2 regions of the Sphingomonas sp. P3_C6 genome follow, and region 1 is predicted to be linked to the other one. Evidence: riboswitches for the same ligand, from Rfam matches in the RefSeq annotation. Region 1 holds a riboswitch; the other holds the start of a gene.

What was found. Region 1 has a riboswitch for glycine ahead of AC1DT7_RS17105 (L-serine ammonia-lyase). Riboswitches for the same ligand answer to the same signal wherever they lie in the genome.
Region 2: another riboswitch for glycine. It lies ahead of gcvT (glycine cleavage system aminomethyltransferase GcvT); the one in region 1 lies ahead of AC1DT7_RS17105 (L-serine ammonia-lyase).

Annotation. Positions count from the first base shown of each region.
Region 1 is NZ_JBFUHB010000019.1:66,501-82,199, reverse strand. It holds gene AC1DT7_RS17115 (SDR family oxidoreductase) at 1-351, opposite strand, end outside; gene AC1DT7_RS17110 (helix-turn-helix transcriptional regulator) at 451-1,308, shown strand; glycine riboswitch at 1,351-1,438, shown strand; glycine riboswitch at 1,440-1,506, shown strand; gene AC1DT7_RS17105 (L-serine ammonia-lyase) at 1,542-2,954, shown strand; gene AC1DT7_RS17100 (translocation/assembly module TamB domain-containing protein) at 2,971-7,167, opposite strand; gene AC1DT7_RS17095 (autotransporter assembly complex protein TamA) at 7,167-9,302, opposite strand; gene AC1DT7_RS17090 (MarR family winged helix-turn-helix transcriptional regulator) at 9,602-10,072, shown strand; gene AC1DT7_RS17085 (efflux transporter outer membrane subunit) at 10,063-11,472, shown strand; gene AC1DT7_RS17080 (EmrA/EmrK family multidrug efflux transporter periplasmic adaptor subunit) at 11,469-12,674, shown strand; gene AC1DT7_RS17075 (DHA2 family efflux MFS transporter permease subunit) at 12,674-14,209, shown strand; gene AC1DT7_RS17070 (tryptophan halogenase family protein) at 14,268-15,699, opposite strand, start outside.
Region 2 is NZ_JBFUHB010000004.1:201,141-216,839, forward strand. It holds gene AC1DT7_RS07300 (type II and III secretion system protein family protein) at 1-1,573, opposite strand, end outside; gene cpaB (Flp pilus assembly protein CpaB) at 1,575-2,600, opposite strand; gene AC1DT7_RS07310 (A24 family peptidase) at 2,650-3,123, opposite strand; gene AC1DT7_RS07315 (alpha/beta fold hydrolase) at 3,173-4,114, shown strand; gene AC1DT7_RS07320 (NAD(P)/FAD-dependent oxidoreductase) at 4,131-5,225, shown strand; gene AC1DT7_RS07325 (YegP family protein) at 5,273-5,443, shown strand; gene rnhA (ribonuclease HI) at 5,453-5,914, opposite strand; gene thrB (homoserine kinase) at 5,911-6,867, opposite strand; gene ispH (4-hydroxy-3-methylbut-2-enyl diphosphate reductase) at 6,872-7,828, opposite strand; gene AC1DT7_RS07345 (hypothetical protein) at 7,985-8,590, shown strand; gene AC1DT7_RS07350 (MOSC domain-containing protein) at 8,587-9,234, shown strand; glycine riboswitch at 9,312-9,444, shown strand; gene gcvT (glycine cleavage system aminomethyltransferase GcvT) at 9,615-10,742, shown strand; gene gcvH (glycine cleavage system protein GcvH) at 10,746-11,117, shown strand; gene gcvPA (aminomethyl-transferring glycine dehydrogenase subunit GcvPA) at 11,331-12,689, shown strand; gene gcvPB (aminomethyl-transferring glycine dehydrogenase subunit GcvPB) at 12,686-14,254, shown strand; gene AC1DT7_RS07375 (CcdC protein domain-containing protein) at 14,354-14,869, shown strand; gene AC1DT7_RS07380 (methyltransferase family protein) at 14,866-15,333, opposite strand; gene AC1DT7_RS07385 (DMT family transporter) at 15,396-15,699, opposite strand, start outside.

The DNA.
Region 1 (15,699 bases):
GCCCGGCGCGAGCAATGCGACGCCCGACGTGACGAGCAGGGGGCGCCCGGAGCCAGCCAGCTCGTCGCCCAGCGTCTCGATGGCCCGCTGATCTTGCCGCGCATTCTCGGCGAATCGGGAAAAGTCGTGATTGAAAGCGGTATGGATTACGGCATCCGCTGCCGAGGCGGCGTCGCGCAACATATCGAGGTCATCGAGCGTACCGGCCACGATGTCGGCACCGGCCGCGGCGAGCGCAGCAGCTTTCTCCGGAGAGCGGACGAGGCCGGTGACCTGATGGCCGGCCCCGACCAATTGCTCGACGACGGCCGAGCCGACCCAACCGGTGGCGCCCGTTACGAATACACGCATCTGTTCAACTCCAGTATCTCGATACGGCTCTTGTCGGCGTGCGAGGTATGCAGGTAAAGTAGGGACATTATCCTGGTATAATCATCAACAGGATGCGCGATGACCGACGACAACAACATACTTGGCACCTATCTCAGAAACCGGCGCACGAAGCTCGATCCGGCTTCATTCGGTTTCGCCGGGCGGCGGCGAACCGCCGGGTTGCGCCGGGAGGAAGTCGCACAGCGCGCCAATATCAGCCCGACCTGGTACACTTGGCTCGAACAGGGGCGCGGGGGGAAACCCTCGGCCGAGGTGCTCGACCGGATCGCAACGGCATTGACCCTGACCGAGGTCGAGCGCGAGCATCTGTTCCTGCTCGGACTCGGCCGCCCGCCCGCCGCCCAGTATCGCGGCAGCGACTCGATTACGCCGCGGCTGCAGCGGTTGCTCGACGTGCTGACCTGCAGTCCGGCCATCGTGCGGACCGCGACCTGGGATGTCGTCGCCTGGAACCGTGCGGCGGAGGTCGTCCTCACCAACTACGGCACGCTCCCGCCCGATCAGCGCAATATCCTGCGCCTGCTCTTCCGCGACGATCGCGTTCGCGCGGCGCAGCCCGAATGGGAATCGGTGGCCCGTTTCGTCGTGAACTCTTTCCGGATTGATGCTGCCCGCGCGGGTGCCGATGCCGAAGTCGCACCGCTGGTCGACGAACTCTGCCGGGAGAGCCCCGAATTCGCGGCGATGTGGCGGGACAATGACGTGCAGACGCATGGCGACGGGACGAAGCATCTCCGCCATCCAGAGGTCGGCCTGATTGCCCTGGAATATTCCGCCTTTGCGGTGGATGGCCGGCCGGACCTGAGCCTGATCGTCTATAACCCGGCCACGCCGGACGACCGCGACCTCATCCAGTCCCTGGTCGACGAACGAAAAGCTCCCGTACCGGAATCTCGCGCCGCCTGGGCATCCTGATCGGGAGCCGATTGACTTACCGCCGGTGCTCGCTCACCTATCGGCCGTCGCACGGGAGAGATCGGCTTAGGCTGGCGCCGAAGGAGCAACCGCCCCGGAAACTCTCAGGCAAAAGGACCGCGCGACACAGACACTCTGGAGAGTGGTGCCACGGCACCCGCCGACGGGATAACGATCTCAGGCGCAAGGGACAGAGGGGGCATGCAACGGCGCTCGCAGCGCCCGACTGGAGCATGCCCTTTGTGACCGTGACACCGACTCCCCCAAATCCGCGCCATCGTCCGATCAGCATCGCCGAGATGTTCACCATCGGCATCGGCCCGTCGAGCTCGCACACGGTCGGGCCGATGCGCGCCGCGGCGGATTTCGCGCGAACCATCCTCGCCTTGCCGGATCGCGCGACGAAGGTCGGTTGCAGCCTGTACGGTTCGCTGGCCCTGACCGGCATCGGGCACGGCACCGACATCGCAATCCTGCTCGGGCTGGCGGGCTGGGAACCCGAGACAGTCGATCCCGAAGCCGCAGCGGCGCTGGTCGCGGATTTCCGCGCCGACGATGCCCTGCCGCTGGGGCGCGGGGCGGGCGAGGGCGGTTATCCGGTCGAGCTGGACGGTAAAGGCGGCATCGATTTTCATCCCCAGCGCTTCGAGCCGGAACATCCCAACGCGCTCGATCTGACGGCCTGGTTCCCCGACGGCACGGTGCAGACGCTGCGTTACTACTCGATCGGCGGCGGCACGATACGGCGCGGTGGCGAGCGGCCGGAGCTTGGCAATGTCGCGGTGCGCCATCCCTTCACCTCTGGCGAAGAACTGCTGGCGGCGGCGGCGCTCGAGCGCATCTCGATCAGCGAGCTGGTGCGCCGCAACGACACTGCCTGGCGTACCCCCGCCGAGACCGATGCGCTGCTCGACGGCGTCGCCGATGCGATGCGTGCGTGTATCGATCGCGGCATGGTCAAGGACGGCATATTGCCCGGTGGCCTGAATGTCCGCCGCCGCGCCAAGGGCCTGCACGAGGCGCTGATCTCGCGCTCCGAACGCGGCGCGCCATCGCACACGATCCAGTGGGTCAGCCTATGGGCGCTTGCGGTGAACGAGGAGAATGCGGCGGGCGGCCGGGTGGTGACGGCCCCGACCAATGGTGCCGCCGGCATCATCCCCGCGGTGATCCGCTATTACGAGACCTTCGAAGGACCGGCGACGCGCGAGGGAATCCGGATCTTCCTCTCCACCGCGGCCGCGATCGGCATGCTCTACAAGACACGCGCCTCCATCTCGGCGGCCGAGATGGGGTGCCAGGGTGAGGTCGGCGTCGCCTGCTCGATGGCCGCGGCCGGCCTGGCGGCGGTGCTCGGCGCTAGCAATGCCCAGATCGAGAATGCCGCAGAGATCGGTATCGAGCATAATCTCGGGCTCACCTGCGATCCGATCGGCGGTCTCGTCCAGGTGCCCTGTATCGAGCGCAACGCGATGGGCGCGGTGAAGGCGATCAACGCCGCCTATCTCGCGCTCGACGGCGACGGCACGCACATCGTCAGTCTGGATCAGGCGATCGAGACGATGCGCCAGACCGGCGAGGACATGCGCTCCAAATACAAGGAGACCAGCCTGGGCGGTCTCGCGGTCAACGTGGTCGAATGCTGACGGGCCGGCCGGCCCGTCAATAATCCTTCGAATAGCGCAGGTTGATCGCAGTCCCGTTCGATCCGCCCGTCTGGCTCAGGATGCTCAGCGCCTTGGACAGCGCGATCTCGAGCTGGGTGGCGGTGAAGCCGCGCGTGTCGGTGACGATTTCCACATAGATGTCGTTGGAGATGTACTTGCCCGCGGCGACCGAGGTGCCACGACCGGTCGCCTCGTCGGCGCCGAGGACACGCAGTCGGTCGATGCCCGAGGCCGAGCGCAGCTTGCCGAGCGGGTTCAGCCCGCCGCCCGATCCGCGCAGCGAGTTGAGCGCTGACGCGAGCTGGATCGCCTGCATCGGCGACAGCTCGGTGATCGAATTGCCGAACAGGATGCGCGACAGCAGTTCGTCCTGCGGCAGATTCGGCGAGGAGCTGAAGCTGATCTGCGGGTTCTGCGCCCGGCCGGCGATGTTGATGGTGATCGCGGTGCCCGACAGGGTGGCGGTCGCCTTCATCGACAGCGACGGGTTGGTCACCGGGCCGCCCTCGAAGCGGATCACGCTGTCCTGGTCGAGATCGAAACGCTTGCCGGCAAAGCTGTAGGTGCCGCGGACCAGATCGACGTCCCCGACCACCTCAGGCGTGGCTGAGGTGCCGCCGATCCGCAGGTCGGCGCGCCATTCGCTCTCCAGGCCCATGCCGGTTACGAACAGGCGGTTGTCCGCGCGGATACGCAGGTCGAGCTTGAACAGGCTCGGTACGCCGGCCGCCGCCTCCGCAGCATCCTTCGCCGCCTGGGCACGGCTGGTGCCCTTGCGGCGCACACCCTGAAGCTCCGCCACTTCGGCGGCACCCTGGCGGATGATCTCATAGCGGACCTCGGGAAGGTTCAACGTGCCCGAGACAAGGCCTCCATTGGCCTTGCTGTTGGTGACGGCGATCTCGCCGGAGACGGTCGCGCCGAGCGCATCGCTGCGCGCGAGCTGTGCGTTGGCCAGGGTCGCGCGGATATCGATCGGGAAGCCCGCGTCCGATCCGAACCCGACACTGCCTCTCGCTGAAACGGTGCCCTTGCCGGCACGCCCGGTGAATTCGGCGATCTCTAACCGATCGTTGGTGAAGCGTCCGGTCAGCTTGATCGCGTTGATCCGCGTGCCATAGGTCTCGTTGTCATAGGCGAGCGCATTGGCGCGGATGACGCCGGTGAGTTGCGGGCTGGAGATGCGGCCCGAGAAATCCGCGGCGATACCGATCTGGCCGGTCAGCGACTGGTTCGCCATGCCGGCCAGGCTCCACAGCACATCGGCCGGGCCGTTGTAGCGGACGCCGCCGCCGAGCGGCGCGTTCATCAGCGCCGTCGTCCAGTCGCCATCGCCGACCGGCTGCAGCCGCACCTGCGCCCGTCCGATTGCGTTGCCGCCGCGCTTGATCAGGGCGGCCAGTGTGCCGCCTTCGGGACGTAGCGTGCCGAGTGCCGAGATATCGACCGGGGTCGATACAACTGCCGCACCTGACCGGGTGAAGCTCTTGATATCGAGGCGGAGGTCGGCGCGTGGGATGCCGGACCCGGCCTGGACATAATCGAGGCTGCCGGTCGCGCGGCCGCCGATGCCGGCGCCGGCGGCAAAGGTGTTGAGAATCGCGAGGTCGAAATTGTCGAAGCGCGATTGCAGCTCGAGCGTCTTGCCATAGCGTCCAGCGATGCGGACCTGGCCCTGCGGCACGACGACCGCGACCGGCGCCAGCACATAAGTGCCCCGCTCGCTGCGGATCACTGCCGGCTGGGCGAGACGGAAGGTGACGGTGCCGACCTGGCCCTGCGCGGCGACCCGGTACAGGTCGGGCGAGAGCTGGGCATTGGCGGCGATGCGGAAGCTCGCGCCGCTCTGGCCGTTGGCGACGAGCTGGGCGGTACCGCGGCCGCCCTGATAGTTCACCTTCGCGCGGGCCGCCTGAAGGAAGAACTCGCCCTGGCGCACCCCGGCGAGTTGCACATCGGCGAGAATCTCGGGCGCCTTGGCGTAAAGGGTGATCGTCGCCTCGACGATTGCACGCTCGATCACCAGCTTGGCCTGGCCGGGGATATGCGCGCCATTGGCGCGGGCCGACACCTGGGCGCGCTGGATCGCACCGACCGCCGACAGGTCGACCGTGCCGGTGATACCCGACCCGTTCGCGGTCAGCTTGCCGACGAACGGTCCGGTCGGTGCCTGGCGGATAGTGCCGGCGAAATCGACCCCGGCGAAGCGCGCGCGGTTGATGTCGATGGTCAGCGGTCCCCTGCCGGTGCGGATCAGCACATCGGCATTGAACGGCCCGTAGGGCGATCCGCCGGTCGCGACGACCGCATAGCCGGTGCCGGTCCCGCGGATCACCGCTTCGACATCGCTGAGCTGGACGCCCACATTCGGGCGGCTCGCGCGCAACCGGATCAGCGGTCGTTCGGCCGTGCCCGACACCGCAAGCGAGAGCGGGCCATATTGCGTGGAACGGCCCTGCGCGGTGAAGGCGATACGCCCGTCCGGCAGATAGCTGCCCTGGCCGCCGGTCAGGCTGAACTTCGGCGCACCGACCCGCAGATTCTGGACGCGGAACACGCCCTTGGGGTCAAAGCTGATCGTGCCGGCGATCGCGGCGCGCCCGCCGAGGAAATCGGCCACGCCCGAATTGTCGATCTTCACCGTCGTGAGACCGAACCGGCCTTGCAGGCCGAACCCGCCCGACGGCACCGTCACGATCTTCATGTCGGTCGTCAGGTTGACGATGCCGACGCCCTCAATGCGATAATCATTGACCCGGCCCTTCAGCCCGGCGCGGTAGATGCCGGTGGACAGGTCGGCGACGATGATCGCGGTGGCGTCGATCTGGGGCGATCGGATGCGCAGATTGTCCGACAGGATGGTGTCGCCGGACATCGCGAACTCGCCATTGACCGTCACGTTGGTCAACAGCCCGCCGGCGGCCGCATTCAGCCCGGTTACGCGTGCGATCCGCCCCGAGACCGGCACGATGATGCGGTCGGCATCCACGCGGCTGCGGCCCTCGGCATACAGGCCCTGAACAACGGTCTTGTCGAAGCCGATCGCCGCTGCGCTGATCTTGTAATCGACCAGCGGCCGGGCAAAGGTGCCGTCAAGCCGGAGCGAGGCACGCACGTCGCGGCCGTTGAGGTTCGGCGCGATCGATCCGGGGGTGAGCAGGTTCGCCTCGATCTGCATGCCCTCGAACCGGCTCTGCGCGAGATCGATCATGCCGTTCGCGGTCACCGCCAACGCATCCGAGCGCACCGACAATTTTGTGTTCGCCCGGCGATTGGCCAGGGTCGTGGTGAGATCGACGACCAATGCCGGCGCGGTCAGCCGCTCGACCGGGCCGGCCAGGATCAGTCCGGGATGCAGCGGTCCGCGCGCGGTGAAGGTGCCGCTGCGCGCGGTCAGGTCGAGCGCCGCCAGAGGCTTGCCGCCAAGCAGCGCCTGCGCCTTGCCCTGCCAGGAGGACCAGCTCCCGCGCCCGTCGATCTGCGCGATCAGCGGCTGCTTGAGACCCGCCATGCCCGCGACGATCCCGCCGGCCGGCGCATTGAGACGCGCGTCAACGATCAGCCGATCCTGGTCGGGCACCGCATCGAGCTTCAGCGCGAGCCGGTCGCCGCCATCGAGCGCGGCGGCATTGCCGGTGATCTGCGCGCGGCCATCGGCGATGTGCGCCACGGCATCGAGCGTCATCAGACGCCGCGTACCGGTGACGGGCGCGCCGAGCACCAGCCGGTCGACCTTCAGCGTGCCGATGTCGATATCGATATCGGGCAGGGTAGGGGCATTGGGATCGCTCGGCACCGCCTTGAGCTCGGGCAGGCGGGCGAGGGTGATCAGCGGTGCGCTGGCCGACCGGATATCGGCATGGTTGCCGATGAAGGCGAAGGGACGCCAGTCGAGATCGACCTGCGGCGCGGTCGCGAATACGCCCTTGGGATCACTGATCTTCAGGTCGCGGATGGTGAGCTTGCCGTAGAGCGAGCCATCGAGTCGGCCCAATTCGATCTTGAGTCCGGATGCCAGCTGATACCCGGAGAGCTTGCCGACCAGGAATCGCCGGCCCGGATCGGTGTTGAGCGCGACCACCGCCAGCACCGCGAGGGCCAGCAGCGTGGCAATCGTGACCGCCACCCATTTGACGACACGCCCGACCGTGAAACGGCGCGGCGCGGGTGCGGCGGTCTCAATCTCGGTCATCAGAAGGCCTGCCCGATCGAGATGTAGATCGCGACCTTGGATTCGCCCTTGCGTCGGCCGAGCGGCGTGGCGACGTCGAAACGGACCGGGCCGAAATTGGTGTAGTAGCGCGCGCCGATGCCCACGCCGTAGCGGAGGTCGCTGAACTTAGGCTGGGTCGAGGCATAGGCCTGGCCCACATCGAAGAACGGCACGATGCCATAGTCACCGAAGCGGTACCGCGCCTCGATCGCCCCTTCGACCAGGCTGCGCCCGCCGACAGGATCATTGTTGATATCGCGCGGGCCCAGCTGCTGATAGCCGAAGCCACGCACCGATCCGCCGCCGCCTGCATAGAGCCGCCGTGATGGCGCGATGGCGTCGCGCGGTGCCCCGGCGATCGAGGCGACCCGCATGCGGCCAGCCACCACCAGGCTGTCGGACACCGGATAATAGGTACTGCCGTCCACCTGCGCGCGGACATAGCGATAATTGCTGCCCTGGGTCTGCGACGTCTCCGGGCTGATGCGGATCATCGCGCGATAGCCCTTGGTCGGGTCGAGCAGACTATTGGTGCTGTCGAAGGCCAGCTGGCCGTTGACGCCGAAGATGCCGTAATTCTGGTAATCGCGCTTGCCCGTCGCCGGCTGGAACGTGTCTTCGCGCGATCCGAGCAGTTCGAAGCCATAAGCCCAGGTCCAGCGCTTCTGCCAGATCGGGGTGGAATCGAGCGAGATCTTGCCGTTGATGCCGATCGTCAGCGCCTTGTAAGCGTCGAAATCCTGACGGTTCGCGGTCACGCCGAGCAGCACCGTTTTGTCGCGCCGTCCGGCATTGGCGCGGCGGAATGTGGCGGCGAGCCCCTGTTCCTGCGTACCGGCGGTGCCGACAAAGGTCAGCGACCCTTCCGGGCTGAACAGGTTGCGGTGGGTCCAGCTTGCGTCGAGGCGCAGGCCCTGGCCGGTCGAATACCCCGCGGTCGCGGCAAGGCGGCGTGGCTTGCCGGCATTCTGGGTGACGAGCAGATCGACCACTTCGGTGCCGTCGGCTGCGGTGCGGCCGGTGCGGCGTGGTTCGACCGCAACGCTGTCGAACAGGCCGGTCGCGACCAGCGCCTCGCGCAGGTCGTTCACCTGGCGGTCGTCATAGAGCTGGCCGGGCTTGAAGCGCGCCAGCACACCGACATGCGTGGCGTCGAAGGCGAGCTTGCCCGTCGTCGAATAGGTGCCGAAGGACGATCGCGGCCCCGGATCGACCGGCAGCGTATAGGCGCCCTGGTGAGTCGCATCGTCCAGCTCGATGTCGCGCTCGCCGACCTTGACGAAGGGATAGCCCTGCTGCGGCAGCTGCAGCGCGACGCCACCCTCCGCCGCCTCGATCGCGCTCGCGACGATCGGGTCGCCGGTGCGCAGCGCGAGCGCGCTCCGGACCAGGCCGGGCGGGACCGTCTCCGCTCCTTCGATGACGATGGAGCCGAGTGTGTAGCGGGTGCCGGGTGCGGCGGTGATCGTCGCGGTGACCCGGCCCGGCTGGTTCGGCACCGGCTCGACCAGCGAGGAGACGACCCCGTCATAATAGCCTTGGGAACGGAGCAGCCGCTGGGCAAGTCCCTCGTCTTCCTTTGCCCGGGCGGAAATCACGGCGCCGTTGGCGCCCTTGCCGTCGCCCTTGTCGAGCGCCGAGAACGAGCGGAAGGTGCCGTCGAGATCGACCGCCTGGAGACCCTCGATCTTCACCGAGTACCGGAGCTCGGGCGGGGTATCGGCAATTTCGGCCGCGGTCGTGACAGCGGGAGGCTCGACGTCGAACCCGGCGAGCGGGGGCAGGGGCTGGATAAGCGTAGGATCGTTGGCCGCGGGCGTCGCGACAGCCTGGGGTGCAGTTGCCGGGGCTGCGGGTGTTACGGCCGGGGACAGTGATGTCGCCGGCTCAGCCGGCATCGAGTCGATGCTCTGGATCGGTGCGAGCGGCTGGTTCAGATCACCATCGATCGCCGGCAGCGCTTCCTTGAACTGTGAGTCGGGAATGATCGGGCCGCCGCTCACCGGGGCGGCGGGATCGGTCTTTGCCGTCTGGTCCTTGCGCGCCTGCTCGACCGGATCGGGCTTGCGCTGGGCGGATGCAGGCTGCGGTACGGCATACAGGCTCGCCAACAAGAGTAAGCTTGAGCTTGAACGCAAAACAGCCTTCCCCCCGACGCCAATGAACTGAGCTGGTTACGTGTTTTTGTCCCTTACGGGGCGAGACGGGGCTGGTCCACACGCAACTCGACCGCCCCGACCCGCTATCTGCTTAACCGTCCGGAAGCCAAACTGGTTCCCGCACCGTGAAAAGACCGGTTTCACGGACCCCTCATACCTAAGCAGGTGGTGCCGAATTTCTCTGTATGGCTCACTTGAATAGCCCAGGCGGCTTCCTTATTAGTTGCCGAAGCAACCATTGCTGGAGCAACGACGTGGCCGTCTACACGCACGAAGAGTTCAATCCCGACGTGTCGGTAGGGTATCTGACCAAGCGCATCTATCAGACTTCGCTGGTCGGGCTGGAGCCGATCTTCGCGGCCGAGGGGATAACCCATCTGCAATGGTCGGCACTGGTGTCGATCTGGTATGGGCGCGGACTGACCTGCAGGGCGCTTGCCCATGATCTGGGTCACGACAAGGGCGCGACCACCCGTCTGGTCGATTCGCTCGAAGAGCGCGGTTTCATTGCGCGGGATCGCGACGAGGACGACCGGCGTGTCATCAATCTGGTCCTGAGCGAGGAGGGCCAGGGTGTGGCCCATCGCTGCATGCATGGCGTCGTCAATTTGTGGAACGGCTGGCTCGCCGACTGGGCGCCGGAAGATGCCGCACGGTTCATCGCCTATCTTCAGCGACTGCGCACCTCGCTCGAAGCTTCCGTCGGAGATGCCCAATGCGCCTGACCGTCCTGGCCCTCGCGTCGACGGCATTGCTCGCTGGCTGCGCCATTCCCGCCTCGCGGCCCGAGGTCGCCCGGATTGCCGACAGCAGGCTTGGCCTGACCGGCGCGACCGACGCTGCTTTCCCGGTGATCGCCGATGATTGGTGGCGCTCGTTCGGCGACCCTCAGCTCGACCGGCTGGTCACCGATGCGCAGGCGGGCAATCCGTCGCTCGAGGCGGCGCTTGCGCGCGTGCGTCAGGCAAGCGCGATCCTGTCGAGCCAGCGCGCCGATGATGGCCCCGATGTCGCGCTCGATGCCCAGGCGCAGGTGGCCCGGCTCAGCGGCCGCTATCAGATTCCGCCGCCCTTTGCCGGTACGACACGGTTCCTCGGCACCGGACAAGCCGGGCTCAACTGGAACCTCGACCTGTTCGGCCGGCAAAAGGCGGTGATCGCCGAAGCCAGCGCCTCGACACGCGCGGCGATGCTCGATGCGACGGCGGCACGGCTCGCGCTCGCCGGGTCGGTGGTGCAGACCTATATCGAGCTCGCACGGGCGGAGAAGCTCGCGGCGCTTGCCCAGCGCACCATCGCGACGCGCGAGGGATCGCTCAGGCTCGTGCAGGTCCGCATCCGCAACAAGCTGGCGAGCGACCTCGACGCCCAGGCGGCACAGACCCTGCTCGCCCAGGCGCAACAGGCGCTGGTCCGTGCCATGGCGCAGCGCGCGCTCGCGGCCAACGCGCTGGCTGCACTGGCCGGGCGCGGTGTGGATTATCCTGCCACCATCGCTCCCGCGACCCTGCGGCTCGACGCTGCCTTGCCGCTGCCCTCGGCCATCCCGGCCGACCTGCTGGCCCGCCGCGCCGATGTCGCCGCGTCGCTGGCACGCATCGATGCGGCGTCACAAGGCCGGCTTGCTGCGCGCAAGGCTTTCTATCCCGATATCAACCTCTCGGCGCTGGTCGGGCTTCAGGCGATCGGGGTGGGCAATCTGTTCAATGCCGACGCCGGCACGGTGGGCGGCGGCGCCGCGATCCATCTGCCGATCTTCGACAATGGCCGGTTGAAGGCGGGCCTCGAAGGCGCGACGGCCGGGGTCGACCTTGCCATTGCGGGGTATAACGGAACGGTGGTCGGCGCGGTGCGCGAGGCGGCGGATGCGCTGACCCGGATCCACAGCCTGGCCGAGGATCGTGCCCGCCAGGCGGAGGTCGTGCGCGGTCTGGCCGAGACTGGACGCCTCAACACGATCCGTGTGTCGAGCGGGCTCGAATCCCGCCTCGGCCTTGTCGACAATGATGTGCGGCTGCTCGACGCGCAGCAATCCGATGCCAATCTCGCGGCCGATGCCGCCAGCCAGCGTGTCGCGCTGATCCTGGCGCTGGGTGGCGGCTTCGATCCGAAGGACCCGAAATGACCAAGATGGAAAAGATCGAGGCAGCCGCTGAAGCGCCTGCCGCTCCTGGACAGGCTGCACCTCCGGCTGCCCCCGCACGCGGCAATCCGACCGCGCGTCGTCGTGGCCTGATCGTCCTCGGCGCGATAGTCCTGATTGGGGCGATCGTGTGGGCGGTCTTCCACTTCCTCCTGGCCAAGCCCGAGGAAGAGACCGACGACGCCTATGTCGCCGGCGACGTCGTATCGATCACCGCGCGGGACCCGGGCACCATCCTCGCCATCCATGCCGACAACACCCAGACGGTGCGTGCCGGTCAGCCGCTGCTCGATCTCGATCCGGCGACGGTCGATGTCGGCCTTGCCGCCGCGGAGGCCGAGCTTGCCCGTGCGGTGCGCTCGACCCGCTCCGATTTCTCCAAGGTCAATGAAACCGCCGCCGCGGTCGGCCAGGCCCAGGCCGAGCTGGCGAGGGCCCAGAACGATCTCACCCGCCGCCGCGGTGCCGCGGTCGAAGGTGCGGTCTCGGGCGAGGAACTGAGCCACGCCGCCGATGCGGTGAAGGTCGCCCAGGCCAATCTCGCCCTGGCGCGCAGCCAGCAGGCGCAGTCCCAGTCCGGGGTCCAGGGTACGACCGTCTCGACCAACCCGGCGGTGCTTGCCGCGATCGCCGCCTATCGCCGTGCCGCCATCGCGCACAGCCATATGCACATCGTCGCGCCGATCGACGGCGTGGTGGCGCAGCGTACCGTCCAGCTCGGCCAGCAGGTCGCTGCCGGCACGCCGCTGATGGCCGTCGTCCCGCTCGACCGGGTATGGATCGACGCCAATTTCCGCGAGACCCAGCTCAAGGACATCCGCATCGGCCAGCCGGCGACGGTGACCGCCGACATGTATGGCAGCAGCCTGGTCTATCACGGCAAGGTCATCGGCCTTGGCGCCGGCAGTGGTAGTGCGTTCGCACTGCTCCCGCCGCAGAATGCCAGCGGCAACTGGATCAAGGTGGTCCAGCGCCTGCCGGTGCGCATTGCGCTCGACCGGGGCGAGCTTCAGCGTAACCCGCTGCGTGTCGGCCTGTCGGTCAACGCGACGATCGACACCGCCGAGACCGGCGGCGCGCGGGTAGGGGCGCCGGCGCAGCAGATCTATCATGACGGCGCATCCGATGGCGGCGATCCCAAGGTCGAGGCGCGCATCGCCCAGATCATCGCGGCAAACCGCTGATGGCCGGCGCCGCCCAGGCGCCGCTCCGGGGCGGCGCGCTAGCTCTCACGGCGTTCGCGCTGGCACTCGGCACCTTCATGCAGGTGCTCGATTCGACCATCGCCAATGTCTCGCTGCCGACGATCGCCGGCAATCTCGGCGTCAGCAGCGACAATTCGACCTGGATCGTCACGGCCTTCGCCGTCGCGAACGGTGTCGCCGTGCCGCTGACCGGCTGGCTGATGGGCCGGTTCGGTGTGGTGAAGACCTTCAGCGTCTCGGTGCTGCTGTTCACCTTCGCGTCGTTCCTGTGCGGTATCGCCTGGGATCTGCCTTCGCTGATCGGCTTCCGCATTCTGCAGGGCGCCGTGTCGGGCCCGATGATTCCGGGCAGCCAGGCGCTGCTGATCGCGATCTTCCCCTCCGACAAGCGATCCACCGCGCTGGGCATCTGGTCAATCACGACGTTGGTCGCGCCGATCATGGGCCCGATCCTCGGCGGCTATATCTCCGACAATTATCACTGGAGCTGGATCTTCCTGATCAACGTGCCGGTCGGCCTGTTCTGCGCCTTTGTCTGCTGGCGGAGCCTGCGCACCCGGGAGACTCCGACGCGAAAACTGCCGATCGATCAGGTCGGGCTGATCCTGCTCGTTTTGTGGGTCGGGTCGCTGCAGATGATGCTCGATCTCGGCAAGAATGATGACTGGTTCCATTCCACCCGGATCGTGGTGATGGCCGTCATTGCCGTGATCGGTTTCGCCGCCTGGGTGATCTGGGAACTGACGGATGCCAATCCGACGGTCGATCTGACCCTGTTCAAGCACCGCAACTTCCTGTTCGGCTCGATCGCTTTCTGCCTCGGTTATGCAGTGTTCTTCGCCAACACGCTGATCCTGCCGCTCTGGCTGCAGACTCAGTTGGGTTACACCGCGACCTGGGCGGGCCTGGTAGCGGCGCCGAGCGGGGCAGTGGCGGTGATCCTCACGCCCTTCGTCGCCCGCGCTTCGGGCAAGGTCGATGCGCGCATCCTCGCGTCGATCTCCTTCGTCGCGTTCGGCATCTCCTATTATATGCGCGCCGGCTATACGACTGGTGCGAGCGAATGGGACTTCATGGTGCCGTTGCTCGTCCAGGGCGTGGCGATGAGCACTTTCTTCCTGGCGATGATCACCATTTCGCTCGATGGCATCCCGCCGGAACGAATCCCGTCCGCGTCAGGCATCTCCAACTTCGCCCGCATCACCGCGGGCAGCTTCGCCGCCTCGATCACGACCACCGCCTGGGACCGGCGCGAGGCACTGCACCAGAGCCATTTGTCGGAAGCGGTCGGTACCGGTGCGCCGTTCCAGGCGGCGCGCGATACGCTTCACGGTCTCGGTATGACTGACGTCCAGGCGGCTGGTGCGATCACCCGCCAGATGGTCGGGCAAGCCTATCTGCTCGCCTCGACCGACCTGTTCCGCCTCTCGGCCTGGCTCTGCGCGATCCTGATCGGCATGGTTTGGCTGACCCGCCGTCCACAACCGCCCAAGGGCCCGGTCGCGGCGGATTGATTGCCTGAAACGGAGGGCTGCCGATCTTCGGCAGTTCTCCGTTTCAGGGAAGATGGGCTCAGATTCTCTGCAGCCCGTGCTCGGCGATTTTCCGTATCAGGTCGCGGTGCTTGGGCAGGCCTTCGCGCAGACGTTCCGTATAGGCCCTGTTGTCGCGCATTGCCCGCTCGGCCGCCCGTTTCTCATCGGCGACGAAATCGGGTTGGACTTCCGTCTGAAATTTCATGCCGTACAGCACATATTGGTAGCTGGCGGCCGGGAAGACCTCTTCGATCCGATCGAACTCGTCATGCACCCAAGGCGGTTGATAGCGCCATAACAGCAGCAATTCCTTCAACCGGTCCGGAATAGACTCGGGCTGCACATTGTCCCGCCAGAAAGCAGAATCGGTCCGCTTGGTGAGGACATAGTGGAGCTTCAGGAAGTCGATGATCCGGCCCCACCGATACAGGGTGGTTGCGTTGAACCGGGAGGCGACGACGTCCATGACCTCCCGGCAGAACGGCATCTGCTCGGCAACCAGCTTTGCCGAGAGCTCGATGAGCACGATGGCGGATGCCTCGAGCGGCTCGAGGAAACCTGCAGCCAGACCGACCGCTACGCAGTTGCGCTTCCAGAAGGTTTCGCGATGCCCGGACCTGATCGATATCTTCCGGACCGGCAGATGGTCGGCCACTGGTCCCAGATAGGCGCGCAGCTCCCGTTCGGCCTGTTCGTCGGAGATGTGGCGGCTTGAAAATACATGTCCCGTGCCGCGGCGGGTGGGCAAGCCGATGTCCCAGATCCATCCCGCCGACTGGGCGGTGGAGATCGTATGGGAGGAGATGGGGCTGTTGTCGTTCTCGTACGGTACCTGAACCGCCAGCGCCGTGTCGCAGAACAGGACGTCGCTGCATTCCTTGAACGGCACGCCGAGTGCGTCACCGATCAACAGGGCGCGAAACCCGGTGCAGTCGATAAACAGGTCGCCTTCGATTTCGCCGGCCTGCTCTGTGATGATGGCACGGATGTCGCCGTCTTCCTTCAGCGCAACGTGTTTCACGTCGGCCAGCACATGGCGCACGCCGAGATTCTGGGTGCAGTGAAGCGTCAGGAAGGAGGCGAATTTGCCGGCATCGAGATGATAGGCGTAGTTGGCAGCACCCTCATATTCGGGCGTGGTGATCGTCTTCGGTGCCAGCCCGTCGTCGCAGATCCTGCCCTGGGGGCACACTGCGTCGCAAAAGCTCTGATCGTCTCCGTCGGCCAGCCAATGCGGGACGAGGTTCAGTTTCTCGAAGCTCTGCGGCAGCACGAGGGGGTGATAATAGGCGTCATCGTCCGCGCCGGTCGTCCAGCGCGCGAATTTTGCCCCCTGCTTGAACGACGCGTCGCACTCGCGAAAGAAGTCGGTCTCGGACACGCCCATCTTCTTCAGCGTGGAGCGCAATGTCGGCCAGGTGCCCTCGCCGACGCCGATGATGGGTATATTGGGCGATTCCACCAGCGTG
Region 2 (15,699 bases), on a different contig from region 1:
GCTGCGTGGGCACGGGGAGGACGGGGACGGGGGCTGCCGCGCCGAACGCGGGCTCGCCGCCGACCGGTGCGGCCATGCTCGGCTTGGGACGGTCGCCGCCATTGGTGCCGCCGCCAATCTGGCCGAGCAGGATACGATCGAGATCGGTCGGCGCCTTGTAGCCATCGGTCGGCAGCGCGATGTCGTTCGCGTTGACCGGCTTCACCAGATAAGGGGTGATGACGATCACGAGTTCGGTTTCGTTGCGCTGGAAGGCGTTGGAGCGGAACAGCGCGCCGAGGATCGGCACGTCGCCGGCGCCGGGGATCTTCTCGAACGAGTTGTTGTGATTGTTCTGCAACAGGCCGCCGATCATGAAGCTCTGGCCCGAGCCGAGTTCGACGGTCGTTTCGGCGCGGCGCGTGGTCAGGCCGGGCACCCGGGTGCTGCCGATCGTCACCGAATTGGAATAGTCGAGCTGCGATACTTCCGGGCGAACCCGAAGCGAGATGCGACCATCCGCCAGGACCGTGGGCGTATAGGCCAGGCTGACGCCATATTGCTTATACTCGACCGACACAGTGCCGAGGCCGCCCGAAATCGGGATCGGCACCTCGCCACCCGCGAGGAAGGTTCCGGTTTCGCCGGACAGCGCCGTCAGGTTCGGGTTGGCAAGCGTCGACACCTGGCCGATCGTCTCGCCGAGATCGATCGCGCTCAGCAGATCCATGCCGAACAGCTTGCCGGCAAGGCCGAGCGTGCTGAACTGTGGACCGTTCTGGAAGGTGAAGGACGTGCCGGTGCCCGGCGTCGTCGCCGTGGGCGGCACCCCGGGGGTGATCGTGCCGGCATCCCGGCCGGAGCCTATGCCGAACAGGAAGCCGCCGGTCCTGTCGAGGGACTTGAGATTGACCCCGACATTCTTGATGAAACTCCGGCTGACTTCTGCAAAGCGCACCTGCAGGTTTACCTGCAATGGCGTCGCAGTGCGAAGGCGATTGAACACGCCGATCTTCAGGGCCGCGCCGCCTGCCGAGACATCTACGCCCGGGTTGAGCAGCGATGCCACCAGCCGTTCGGCCTGAGCGCTGTCGTCGGGCGAAGCCACGGTGCCGGTCAGCACTGCGATCTGGCCGGTCGTCGCGACATGGATGTCGGCATCCGGCATCGCCAGCTTCAGCATGCGATCGATCGATGTGATGTTCTGGCTGACCCGGATGTTCGCCGAATAGATCACACCGCCGGCAGCGTTTGTGGCGAACATGGTCGCTTCGCCGAACTCCTTGCCGAAGAGATGAATCTGGCGCGGGTTGCTGATGTAGACATCGGCCGAGTTGGGGTTCGACACCCAAACATCGGCGACATCGGCCGGCAGCGTGATCAACTCACCTTCGCCGATCGACAGCAATATCTCGCGGGACGGGCGCTGCGACCCGACCGGAGGCTTGCCGACCCGGGCCGGGCGCGGCTTGGCGGCCGCGGGTTTCGACCTGGCACGGGCTGCACCGGCGGCTGCGGTCGCTGGCATGGTGGCGACCAGGGCCGCCACCGCCGTAACCGCGACCGAGCGGTGCAAGAATGTCTTGATGCGCATCCTACTTCTTCCCCCCGACCGGAACATCGGTCACAGAATTCCCTCGTGCGACGCGCACCACCGGACCGGCGGGGACGGCCACGCCGACAAACCCACCCGGCGCACCGTTCGGGTTGGGCGCGACTGATTCCGCCGCCTTGCCGGGCACGGTGCTGCGCTGGAAGCGCGATACGTCGGCGCCCGTGGCGAGCGTCGAGCTGCCCGCCTGAGGCTGGTTCGCCACCTGCAGCATCATCGCCTTTTCGGCCTTGGGATCGCTGCCTTCCGGCACCTTGATCTCGCCATTGGCGATCGCTTCCTCGAGTTCGCTGCTATTGTCGGCGATCGAGCGCAGCGACAGCGAAAGCGCGCCGAGCGTCTGGGCGACCGCGATCTTTTCGGCGATCTTCGGCGTTGCCTCGATCGTCACGTTGGAGAAGGTGTGGACGACGGTCTTGCCGTCTTCACCCACCTGATTGTCGGTACGCTGGTCGGTTGCCAGCACGCGCAGGTTGCGCATGACCGTCTCGGCGACCTTCAGTGGCGGGCCATCGCCGCCACCGGTCACCGTCTGGGTCAGGACCAGGTCGATCCGGTCGCCCGGGAAGACGAAGCCGGCGACGCCGGTCTGCACCGACACGGGAAAGGTGACGGCGCGCATGCCCGGGCCGAGTGCCGCCGCCAGGAAGCCGCGGTCGCCCGGCTTTACCAGGGCGCCCTGCGTGACAGGCTGGCCGGCGGTGATCGCGTTGCGGACGACAGTGCCCTGAAGCGATTTCAGGTCGGTGCTGGCCTTGATGAAATAGGCGTTGTCGACCAGCTCCTTGGGCCAGGGCTGGAACTTCAGCGCGGTGGCATCGAGGATCGTGCCCACCGGCAGTGCGCGCGTGGCGACCAGCACTTCCGGGCCATCGACTGGCGGCGCGACCGCGGTGACGGCGCCGGCCTGGGGCGCTGATCCGCCGACGAGCAGGCTTCGCGCCATGAACGCCGTGATCGCTGCCACGATCAGGGCACCAACCAGAAGAATGATCTTGCGACTATCCATGACGTTTCAGGCCTTTCGGGCGCGGGAGGATTGAACCCGCGTTAAGCATTCACAGGAAGTGGTTAAGAATCGGTTCGCGAAGAGTCAGAAGGGCGGCAATCGCGATCGCCACGCCGTACGGAATCTCCGGTTGTTCGCTTTTTTTGAGCAACTTGCTCTCGATCAGGAGCAGCAATGTCAGTGCGCCGCCGATCAGCGACATCACGACCAGCATCCAGACAAGCGCATTATAAGGGAGCCACAGGGCGAGCGCGCCGATCATCTTGACGTCGCCGCCGCCCATCCAGTTCATGTAGAACGCGCCGACGAACAGGGCGAAGACGATCGCGGCAACGCCGACCAGGATCGCGATGTCGGGCCAGACGGCCCAGCCGTTCGTCAACCACCACAAGGGGGCGATTGCAGCGATGGCGATGTTCTTCCAGTCGGCGATCTCGCGGGTGCGCGCATCCTGGATCCCCGCCGAGACAAGGAGCAGCGCCAGCGCGCCAAGTAGTAAAGCGTTCGGTAATCCCCCACTCATGGGCAATTTACCTAGACGACATGGCTTTCTAAAAAGTAACCAGCATCCCATGGTTTCCCCGCAGCTCTATCGTCGCGCGATTCCGGCCACCGCTCGGATTTCGCTCTGGACCGCGCCCGATGGCTGGAAGCTGCGCCGTTTCGACTGGCCCGCTGAAGGATCGCCGCGCGGCAGCATCCTGTTCCAGGGCGGCCGGGGCGACATTTTCGAGAAATATCTGGAAGCATTCGCGCACTGGCATGGTCAGGGCTGGTCGATCACCGCGGTCGACTGGCGCGGGCAGGGCGGGTCGGGGCGGTTATCGCCCGACCAGCATGTCGGGCATGTCGAGACCTTCGACACCTATATCGACGATTTCGCAGCGTTCTGGTCGACATGGTCGGTCGAGGCCGCAGAGCCCCAGGTGGCGATGGGCCATTCGATGGGCGGTCACCTCGTCCTGCGTGCGCTGACCGAGGGTGTGGCCCGACCGGCCGCAGCGGTGCTGATTGCCCCCATGCTGGGCCTGCACAGCCCGCTCGGCGCGGGAGTGGGGGAGCGGCTGGCCAAATTCCTCGGTGGGGTCGGCAATTCCGCGCGGCCTGCCTGGAAGGTCAACGAACGCCCGGCGACGACCGCGACGCGCCAGGCGCTGCTAACTCACGATCCCGCCCGCTATGAGGATGAGATCTACTGGCAATCGAGCAAGCCGGAACTGCTACTCGGCCCACCGAGCTGGAAATGGGTGATCAAGGCGTTCGAATCGACCCGCCGACTGCGCGACGATCCGCGTCTCAAGACGATGACGGTGCCCGTGCTGATGATCGTGGCGGAGGCGGACAAGCTGGTCAGTGCCAAGGCGGCGCTTCAGGTCGCGGCGAAGATGCCCGATGTGCGGGTGGTGCGTTTCGGGCAGGAATCGGCGCATGAGGTGCTGCGCGAGGTAGACAGCGTGCGCAACCGCGCGATCGGCGAGATCGACATCTTCCTCGCCGCGCGCGCGCAACGCTGAGGCAGCGGGCACGATCATGAAGCGATACGATGTGGCGATTGTCGGGGCCGGGATCGCAGGCGCCAGTCTGGCCGCCGCGGTCGCTCCCCATGCATCGGTGTTGCTGATCGAGGGAGAAAGCGCGCCAGGTTATCACGCCACCGGCCGGTCGGCCGCCTTCTGGTCGGAAAGCTATGGCGGCCCGGGGGTTCAGCCGCTGACCAGCGCATCCGGTCCGGTTCTTCAGGCTGGCGGCTTTCTGGCGCCGCTGGGTTCGCTCCATATCGGCCGCGCTTCGGATTCGGCGCTGATCGATGCATTCCTCGCCGAGTTCGATGGCACTCAGGTCGCGTTAGAGCGGGTCGATCCGGCGGCGATCGTGCCGGGCTTGCGCGACGAATGGACCCTTGGCGTGATGGAAGCGAGCAGCGCCTATATCGACGTCGCCGCACTCCATGCCGATAGTATCGCGCGGGCACGCCGCGCCGGTGCCGAGATGATCGTCAACGCGCCGCTGCGAGCCGCGGCGCGGCAAGGCGGACAATGGCGGATCGCAACCGTCGCCGGTGATTTCGCCGCGACCGTGCTTGTCGATGCGGCCGGCGCCTGGGCAGATCCCGTGGCGCGGCTCGCCGGCGCCGCGCCGGCCGGTATTCAACCCTATCGCCGCACCATGACCCAGTTGCGCACGGACCCTGCGGTGCCGCAGGGGCTGCCGCTCGTTTCCGACATATCCGGCAACTTCTATTTCAAGCCGGAGACGGGCGGGCGACTATGGCTCAGTCCGCATGACGAGACACCGGTCGATCCGTGTGACGTCCAGCCGGAAGAGATCGACATCGCCATTGCCATCGACCGGTTCCAGCATGTCGTCGACTGGAAGGTCGATGCGGTCGAGCGGCGCTGGGCAGGGCTCAGGAGCTTCGCGCCGGACAGGCTGCCGATCTACGGGTTCGACCCGCAGGTGCCGGGATTCTTCTGGTGCGCGGGGCAGGGCGGTTTCGGCATCCAGACCGCGCCTGCCGGGGCCGCGCTTGCCGCCGGGCTGCTGCTGGGCCGGGAACCCGATCCGATCGCCGCTGCGATCGATCCGGCGCCATATGCGCCCGGCCGATTCCGAACGCTGGCGTAACGGTTCGCCCAAAGCTAACCTGCATCAGCCCAAGGTGGAGGAACGATATGGCACATAAGTTCGTGATCGAGCAGAACAAGGCGGGCGAGTACGTCGCCAAGTTCAAGTACAACAGCGAAATCATGTTCTGGACCGAAGGCTATTCGAGCAAGGCCAGCGCGCAGAACGCGATCGATTCGATCAAGAAGAATGGCCCCGAGGCACCCGTCGAGGATTGACGATCCGCTCTAGGCTCGGCCAGCGGCGACAGCCGCGTCGCTGGCCAGCTTGTCGGCCCGCTCATTGTCGGGATGGCCGGCATGGCCCTTGACCCATAACCATTCGATGCGGTGAGGCTTGGCGGCGGCGAGCAGCGCCTGCCAAAGGTCGGCATTCTTGACCGGCTGCTTCGCGGCTGTCTTCCAGCCATTTTTCTGCCAGCCTTTGATCCATTTGGTCAGGCCGTCCATCACGTAACGGCTGTCGGTCGACAGGACGACATGGCAGGGCCGCTTGAGCGCGTTGAGCCCCTCGATCGCCGCGGTGAGTTCCATCCGGTTGTTTGTGGTGAGCTTCTCGCCGCCGGAAAGCTCCCGCTCGCGCGTGCCGGCACGGATGATCGCGCCCCAGCCGCCGGGCCCCGGATTGCCTTTGCAGGCCCCGTCGGTGGCGATCTCGACCTTTGTGAGCTCGGAGGACGATTCAGTCATGCGAACAGCGTCTCACCCTGCGCCTCATAGGCCCTCAGGCGGCGGAGATAGGCGAGCGGGTCCTTGCGCGTGACCAGTGCATCGGCCGGCGTATTCAGCCAGTCCCAGGCACGGGAGAGCAGGAAACGGATACAGGCGCCCCTGGCCAGAGTCGACAATTCGGCGCGTTCGTCCGGCCGAAGCTCGATCGACTGGGTGTAGCCGTCGATCAGCGCCCGTCCGACCGCCCAATCGGCTTTGCCTCCCGTCGCGTCGAAGGACCAGGCCGTATGCATGACGGCAAGGTCGTAGGCGCGAATATCGGTGCAGGCGAAGTAGAAATCGATCAGCCCGGTCACGACATCGCCGCGCATCAAGACATTGTCGGGGAAGAGATCGGCATGGATCGCCCCGATCGGAAGATGGGCCGGCCAATTTGCGAGAACGGAGTCGAGCGCGAAGCCGACATCGTCGTAGAGGCCTTGCGCAATGCCATCGAGATCGCGGCCACAGCGTTCGAACAACGGTCGCCACGTATCGACGCCCATCGAATTCGGGCGGGTAAGCGTGAAATCGGCCAGCGCCTCGTGCATCCGTCCCATCGCCGAGCCGGTCGCGAAGGCCTGCGTTCTGGTGGGATGCGATAACGAAACGCCCGTCAGGAACTCGATCAGGCAGGCGGGGCGGCCCTCGATCTCATGGATCACGGTGCCGTCGCGGTCCGGCAGAGCGCGGGGAACCGGCAGCTCATGCTTGCCGAGATGATCGATCATGGCGAAGAAGAAGGGAAGATCGTCGAGATCGACGCGCTTCTCGTAGAGCGTCAGGATGAAGCGGCCCTTCGTCGTATCGACGAGGTAATTGCTGTTCTCGACGCCCTCGGCGATGCCCTTGGCCGATACGAGCTCGCCATGGTCGAAGCGCGCGAGGAAGGCGCTCAGCGCCTCCGCCGAAACCTGAGTATAGACGGCCATGAGGTCAGGCCGCGACTTCGAGGCCGCGGGGCAGCTTGAAGGAGATGGTCTCGCGGGTCGTCTCGACCTCATATTCGCTGACCTCGAAACGCTCGGACAGTCGCGTGACGAGTTCGCGCACCAATATCTCGGGCGCGGAGGCACCAGCGGTGATGCCGAGCGTCCGAACCCCGTCCAGAAAATCGAAATTCAGGTCGCTCGCGCGCTGCACCAGCTGGGCGCGGGTGCCCTCGCGCTCGGCGACTTCGACCAGCCGGACCGAGTTCGAGGAGTTGGGCGCGCCGATCACCAGCATCGCATCGCAGGCGTTGGCGATCTTCTTGACGGCGGCCTGACGGTTGGAGGTTGCGTAGCAGATATCCTCGCCGCGCGGCGCCTGGATCGCCGGGAAGCGTTGCTGAAGCGCCTCCACGATGGCGGCGGTATCATCGACAGACAGGGTCGTCTGGGTCAGGAAGGCCAGATTGTCCGGATCGACCGGCTGCATGGCCTCCACGTCGGCGACGGTCTCGACCAGCGACATGGATCCTTCCGGAACCTGGCCGAAGGTGCCGATCACTTCGGGATGCCCTTCATGGCCGATAAAGACGATGTGGCGGCCGGCCGCTACCAGGCGTTCGGCCTGGCGATGGACCTTGGAGACGAGCGGGCAGGTCGCATCGAGATAGGAAAGGCCGCGCTGCGCTGCCTTGGCCGGCACCGCCTTGGGCACGCCATGGGCGGAAAATACCACCGGCACGCCGTCCGGCACCTCTTCCAGTTCCTCGACGAAGATCGCGCCCTTTTCACGCAGGGCGTCCACGACATATTTGTTGTGGACGATCTCGTGCCGGACATAGACCGGGGCGCCATATTTCTCGATCGCCAGCTCGACGATCTGGATCGCACGGTCGACACCCGCACAGAAGCCGCGGGGAGCGGCAATGAGCAGTTCGAGCGGCGGCTTCTTGGGATCGGTCATTGGGGAGCGCTCTACGCGATTGCTTGCGTGCGCGAAAGCCGGTTCCTATGGTGCCCGCCGTTCCGGGGCCGGTGCGCGCGAGCGCGAGGCCCCTTCCTATGTGATAAGGTGCGTGTGCCCGTGACAGCCCGGAAATTTGCCGTTCCCGCCATATTGATGCTGCTGGCAGGCGGCTGCTCCACCACCGGCGACATCGACGAGACGGGCGGCATCACGGCTATCCGTTCCGCTTGCCCCAATGTCGGCGTTCCTGCCGCGACCGGCGACATCACGCTGTTCGATCCTCCCGCGAGCACCGCCGCGACGGCGATCGACGTCGCCGCGGTGATGACCAATGTCAGATCCACCTGTGCCGATGCGACCGACGACATCATCACCACCGTCACCTTCGACATCCAGGCGCGCCGTACCCGCACCGATTCGGCGCGGGACGTGAACCTGCCTTATTTCATCACCGTCGTGCGTGGCGGCACCGCCGTGATCGCCAAGCGCGTCGGCCATGTCTCGGTGCATTTCAACGCAGGGCAGGATCGCGCCACCACGAGCGGTCAGGCGACCACCACCATTGCCCGCGCCGCCGCCACGCTGTCCGACGATGTCCGCAAGAAGCTGACCGAGAAGCGCAAGGCGGGCGGCACCGACGCTGCCGTCGACCCGTTGAGCCGCCCCGAGATTCGCCAGGCGGTGATGCGTGCGACCTTCGAAGCGCTTGTCGGTTTCCAGCTGACCGACGATCAGCTGAAGTATAACGCGACGCGGTGACCGGCGTTCGGGCCTTCGCCCTGCTTGCGGGCAGGGCACGGTATCTCGGGCGTGGTGAAAACAGCGCCATTGCCAAGTCTCCCGTTTCGGGGCCGGTAAAGATCGGATTCCTCGGGCTGGAGGGCGACGAGCAGGTCGACCTGACCGTGCATGGCGGACCGGACAAGGCGCTGCATCACTATCCGAACGACCATTATGCACGGTGGGGCGAGGAAAGGCCGAGCGACCCGGTGCTCGCCGGGCCGGGGGCGTTCGGCGAGAATGTCGCCACCCTGGGGCTGATGGAGGGCCAGGTCTGTATCGGTGATCGTTTTCGCCTCGGCAGCGCACTGGTCGAGATAAGTCAGGGTCGGCAGCCCTGCTGGAAGCAGGGCGAGCGGCTGCACTGGCCGGCGCTTCCGGCGCTGATGGTCAAGGAACGGCGCAGCGGCTGGTATTACCGCGTGATCGAGGAAGGCACGGCCGAACCCGGCGAGACCCTGTCGATGGTCGCGCGCCCCTTGCCCGACTGGACCGTCCGGCGCGTGTTCGGCCTGCTGATCGCGGGCGACCATCGAAGCGATCCCGCGGCGCTTGCCGAGCTTGCCGGCATGGAGTCGCTCTATGTCGGCTGGCGGGACCGTGCCCTCAAATTGATGGGGTGAGGTAAAAGCAGCCAAGCCCGATTGACTCGCCTGCCGCGCCGCGCCACACCGGAAATGTCGATGAGGGGCAACCTTCATGGGCACGCGCGGGAGAGACCCCGGACGCGGGACCTTTGTCAAAGCAACAGCTTGGCATTGAATCCCCGATCCAGGGCGCCGAAGGAGCAACCGCCCCGGAATCTCTCAGGCACACCGGACCGCGCGGGCTATCGACACTCTGGAAAGCGGCTGGAGCGACGTTCGCGCGGCCCACCGAAGGGGTAAGCCGGCCTGCATCAGCGGGCGGTCAAAGCTCTCAGGTTCCCGTGACAGAGGGGGCGGCGAAACTCGGCGTATCCTGCGCTGCGTAACGCCGTGACACCTTGCGACGGAGACCGGCATTGAGCGACACCGAAGGCCCCGAAATCGAAATCCAGACCCTGCCGCTCGATGCGTGGCACCGTGCGCGTGGCGGCCGGATGGTCGAGTTCGCCGGCTATCACATGCCGGTACAATATGAAGGCATCATGGCCGAGCATCTGTGGACCCGCGAGTCCGCCGGCTTGTTCGATGTCAGCCATATGGGCCAGCTGCTCTTCACCGGCGAAGGCGCCGACGCCGCGCTCGAGGCGCTGCTGCCGGGCGACATCAAGGGGCTCGGCACCGCGAAGATGCGCTATTCGCTGCTGCTGGCGGAGAATGGCGGCATCCTCGACGATCTGATGGTCACGCGCCGTGAGGACGGCATCTACATGGTCGTGAACGGCGCGACCAAATATGACGATATCTCTTACTTTCTCGATCATCTGCCCGACGACATCACGATCAACATCATGGACGAGCAGGCATTGCTCGCGCTCCAGGGCCCCAAGGCGGTCGACGTGCTGTCGCGGCTGGTGCCGGGCGTCGAGGCCCTGGTGTTCATGACCGCCGGCGGGTTCGAATGGAACGGTACGCCTCTGTGGATCAGCCGGTCGGGTTATACCGGTGAGGACGGGTTCGAAATCTCGGTGCCGGGCGAGATCGCCGAGGCGCTTGCCGAGGCGCTGACGGGCGAAGCAGAGGTCAGGCCGATCGGACTGGGCGCGCGCGATTCGCTGCGGCTCGAGGCGGGTCTGCCGCTCTACGGCCATGATCTCGATCCCGAGACGACGCCGGTGATGGCCGACCTCGGTTTCGCCTTGTCCAAGCGTCGCCGCGAAGAAGGCAATTTCATGGGTGCCGAACGCATCCTGCTCGAGCGAGAGCAGGGCCCGGTCGTAAAGCGCGTCGGGCTTGTCGTCGAAGGCCGCCAGCCGGTGCGCGAGGGTGCGGCGGTGGTCGATGCCGACGGCTCGGATGTCGGCAGGGTCACCAGTGGTGGCTTTGCCCCGAGCTTCGGTGCGCCGATCGCCATGGCTTATGTGCCGGTCGCGATGTCAGCCATCGGCACCGTCATCCAGCTTTCGCAGCGCGGCAAGGTTCATCAGGCGACCGTCGCCGCAATGCCGTTAATTCCCCACCGCTACGTCCGTACAGGAGGCAAGTGAGCCATGAGCCGTTATTTCACCGAAGATCATGAATGGGTCGATGTCGACGGCGACGTCGGGACGGTCGGCATCAGCGAATATGCGCAGAGCCAACTCGGCGACATCGTGTTCGTCGATGTGCCTGCAGAGGGCAAGGAACTTGCAAAGGGCGACGATGCCGCCGTGGTCGAATCGGTCAAGGCAGCGTCCGACGTCTATTCGCCGGTCTCGGGCACCGTGATCGAAGGTAACCCGGCGCTCGGCGACAATCCGGGCCTCGTCAACGAAGATCCCGAGGCCGAGGGCTGGTTCTTCAAGCTGACCCTCAGCGATCTGGAAGAACTGAAGGGCCTGATGGACGAGGCTGCCTACGCGGCGTTTGTCGCGAAGCTTTGATGTGACTTACTCCCCTCCCGCTTGCGGGAGGAGTTTGGATTGCCATCGGGTCAATCATGCCCCCGGCATGATTGAGAAATGCCTGGGAGGCATTTCGGCCCGACGGGAATCAAAACTGGGGTGGGCTCGCGCTCACCTCCGGCGAACCGCCCGGAATTAGCCGGGCGCCCACCCCCGACCCCTCCCGCAGGCGGGAGGGGGGAGATTGCGTGAATGCGTTACCTGCCTCTTACCAACAACGATCGTCAGGCGATGCTCGCCGTGATCGGCGCCAACTCAATCGACGATCTGTTCGTCGATGTTCCCGCGGTCGCCCAGCTCGACGGCCCAATCCACGGGTTGCCCGGCCATGCGAGCGAACTGGCCGTCGAGCGCCATATGGCGGCGCTGGCGCGCAAGAACCTGGCGGCGGGCGACGCGCCCTTTTTCCTTGGCTGCGGCGCCTATAAGCATCATGTGCCGGCGAGCGTGGATCACCTGATCCAGCGCGGCGAGTATCTGACGGCTTATACGCCGTACCAGCCCGAGATCGCTCAGGGCACGCTGCAGATGCTGTTCGAGTTCCAGACCCAGGTGGCGCGGCTGCTCGGCACCGATGTGGCGAACGCATCGATGTACGACGGCTCGACCGCGTGCTGGGAAGCGATCGGCATGGCGCGCCGGGTGACCAAGCGGGCCAAGGCGATCCTGTCGACCGGGCTCCATCCACATTACGTCTCGGTCGCGAAGACCATGGCGAAGTTCACCGGCGATGTGCTCGAAACGGGCTCGCCGACATTGTCGGCCGAAACCGACATTGCCGACCTGATCGCAGCGATCGACAACGACACCTCCTGCGTCGTCGTCCAGTATCCCGACATTCTGGGCCGTATCGAGGACTTGTCCGAGCTGGCTGCGGCCTGCCACGCCAAGAAGGCGTTGCTGATCGCCGTCGTTACCGAGCCGGTGGCGCTTGGCGCGATCAAGTCGCCGGGCGAGATGGATGCCGACATCGTCGTTGGCGAAGGCCAGTCGATCGGTGTCGGCCTCCAGTTCGGCGGTCCCTATGTCGGGCTGTTCGGGTGCAAGGAGAAATATCTTCGCCAGATGCCGGGCCGGCTCTGCGGCGAGACGCTCGATGCCGATGGGCGTCGCGGCTTCGTGCTGACGCTCTCCACGCGCGAGCAGCATATCCGCCGCGAAAAGGCGACCTCGAACATCTGCACCAATTCCGGGCTGTGTGCGCTGGCTTTCTCGATCCACATGACCCTGCTGGGCGAGGCAGGGCTGCGTGCGCTGGCCGAGACCAACCATGCCGGGGCGGTGGCTGCGGCTGAGCGGCTGGTGCAAGTGCCGGGTGTCGAACTCGTCAACGGCAGCTTCTTCAACGAGTTCACGCTGAAGCTGCCGGTCGAGGCGCGGCCGGTGGTCCGCACGCTCGCCGAACGCGGGATTCTGGCCGGCGTGTCGCTCGGGCGACTCTACCCCGACGAAGCGGGCCTCGCGACCGGACTGGTCGTCGCGGTGACCGAAACCACGACCATGGAGGATGTGGAGACACTTGCCTCCGCGCTCCAGGAGGTGCTGGCATGACGATCAACGCAAGCGGTTGGCGCCCGGAGCGCCCCGAGGCAGGCGTCGCAACCGCCCCGACCTTCACCGGTAACAAGGCGCTGATGCTGGAAGAGGCGCTGATCTTCGAGATCGGCTCGACCGAGACGAGCGGCGTCGAAGTAGCTGCGCCGGCCCAGGTCGCCTCGCGCCTCGGCAGCCTGGGCCGGTCCAAGCCGATCGGGCTTCCGGGCCTGTCCGAGCCTGAAGCGGTGCGCCACTATACGCGCCTGTCGCGGCAGAATTATGCGATCGACCTCGGCCTGTTTCCGCTTGGCTCGTGCACGATGAAGCATAATCCGCGCCTCAACGAGAAGATGGCGCGGTTGCCGGGTTTCGCCGACATCCATCCGCTTGCGCCGGTCGATACGGTGCAGGGCGCGCTCGAGGTGATCCATCAGCTCGCGCACTGGTTGGTGACGCTGACCGGCATGCACTCGGTCGCGATGAGCCCCAAGGCCGGCGCGCACGGCGAATTGTGCGGTATCCTGGCGATCCGCGCCGCACTGGAAGCGCGCGGCGAGGGGCATCGCAAGGTGATCCTGGTGCCGGAGAGTGCGCACGGCACCAACCCGGCAACGGCGGCGTTTGCCGGCTATTCGGTCGAGGATATCCCCGCGACGAGTGAAGGCCGGGTCGACCTGGCGGCGCTGACCGCGCGGCTCGGGCCCGACGTTGCCGGCGTGATGATCACCAACCCCAATACCTGCGGGCTGTTCGAGCGCGACATGCGCAAGATCTCCGACGCCGTGCATGAAGCGGGCGGGCTGGTCTATTGTGACGGCGCGAACTTCAATGCGATCGTCGGGCGCGTCCGCCCGGGTGATCTCGGCATCGACGCGATGCACATCAACCTGCACAAGACCTTCTCCACCCCGCATGGCGGCGGCGGACCGGGCTCGGGGCCGGTGGTGTTCTCGGAGGCGCTGGCCCCCTATGCGCCGCTGCCCTTCGTCGAGCAGACGGCGGACGGCTTCCGCCTGGTCGAGGAAGAGACGGCCGAGAAACATCATGCCGGCAGCTTCGGCCGCATGGTCGCCTTCCAGGGCCAGATGGGCATGTTCACCCGGGCACTGACCTATATCCTCAGCCATGGTGCCGACGGTCTGCGCCAGGTCGCCGAGGATGCGGTGCTCAACGCGAACTATATCCTGCGGTCGCTCGACAGCACGCTCGACGCGCCGTTCGGGGCGTCGGGGCCGTGCATGCATGAGGCTCTGTTCTCGGATTCGAACCTGGCCGAGGGCTTCTCGACGATCGACGTCGCCAAGGGGCTGATCGACGAGGGCTATCACCCGATGACCATGTACTTCCCGCTGGTGGTGCACGGCGCGATGCTGGTTGAGCCGACCGAGACGGAGAGCAAGGCAGCGCTCGACCAGTTCATCGGCGCGCTGCGCTCGGTGGCGGAACGGGCCAAGGCGGGCGATGTCGCGCTGAAGTCCGCGCCGCACTTCGCGCCGCGCAGCCGGCTCGACGAGACGCTGGCCGCGCGCAAGCCGGTGCTGGTGTGGAAGGATCAGGAACTGGCCCAGGCGGCCGAATGAGCGGGGAGGGGAGCGATGGCCGCTCCCCGACCTTCCGGGCCGCGCGCGGCGCCGCCCGCTGAGATGACGATACACGGGTCAATCGGGGGATAGAGGCCAATGCAGGTTCATGCCGGGCAGCCAGCGGGCTGGATTCAATATGCGCTGCCGACCGCGATCTTCGTCCTGGTCTTTGCCTTTCGCGCCCGGCGCCTGACCCGGCTTCGGCCGCTCAGGATCGAGCGGCTGTGGATCTTCCCGACTATCTACCTGCTCGTCTGTGCCTGGATACTGGTGCAGTTCCCGCCGACTTTGCTCGGTTGGGGGTTGTGCGCGGGTGCCCTTGTGGTGGGTGCGGCTCTCGGATGGCAGCGGGGCAAGGCGATGCGGATCACCGTCGATCCGGAGACGCACCAGCTCAACCAGAAGGCTTCGCTTGCCGGTATCGCCTTCCTGTTCGTGATCGTCGGGTTGCGCGCTGCGGCGCGTGCGGGGAGCAGCGCGCTCCATCTGAACGTCGCGATGCTGACCGATACGCTCGTCGTTCTTGCACTCGGCCTGTTCGCGGCTCAGCGCATCGAGATGTATCTGCGGGCTAAACGGCTGCTCGACGAGGCAAGGGCGGCGAAAGCCTAGAACCAGCGCGGGACGCTTTTCTTGTAGGCGACATAGTCGGCGCCGAACTTGCCGAGCAGATACCGTTCCTCGCGCGCGATCACCTGGGTGCGGATCAGCAGGATCGCGACCGGCAGTAGCAAAAGAGCGGTGAAGCTGTTGAAGAGGAACGCGAGCCCGGCGTGAAGGATCGCCATGCCGAGATACATCGGGTTGCGCGTGACGCGGTAGATGCCGGTCGTCACCAGGCTGCTCGATGCGCGCCAGGGCCGTGCGGCGGTCCCCGCGCTGCGGAATCGTTCCGAGCTTGCGATGATCACTGCGGCGCCGATGACGAAAAAGGCGCCACCGGTGACGAACGAGAGCGTTCCGGCGGGGCCGAGCCTGCCGGTCAGGCCGGTCCAGGCGAACCCCAGCAGCAGCAGGCCGACATAGATGAGGGGTGGCGGAAAGCTTACCCTCGCGCTGTCCTGATCGACCTGCATCTTTTTCTCCCGAATATGCCCGCCCATCATGCGGATGGATGTCGTGTAGGCAAGCCGGGAGGCTAAACGATCGCCTGTTCGGTTTCGGTCCGTCGCCGGATATGCTCACGCCAGACGATGTAGAGGCCGCTGCCGATGATGATCGGTGCGCCGATCCATGTCGCGAGACCCGGCAAGGTGCCGAACAGCAGCCAGCCGTACAGCGTCGCCCAGAGCAGCGACGAATAGTCCATCGGCACGACGATCGAAACCGGACCGAGCTTGAGTGCCGTGGTGAGCGCGATCTGGCCGAGATTGCCGACGACGCCGATGCCGATCAGGAGCAGCCAGACATCCACCGAATGCGCCTGATGATCGAACGCATAG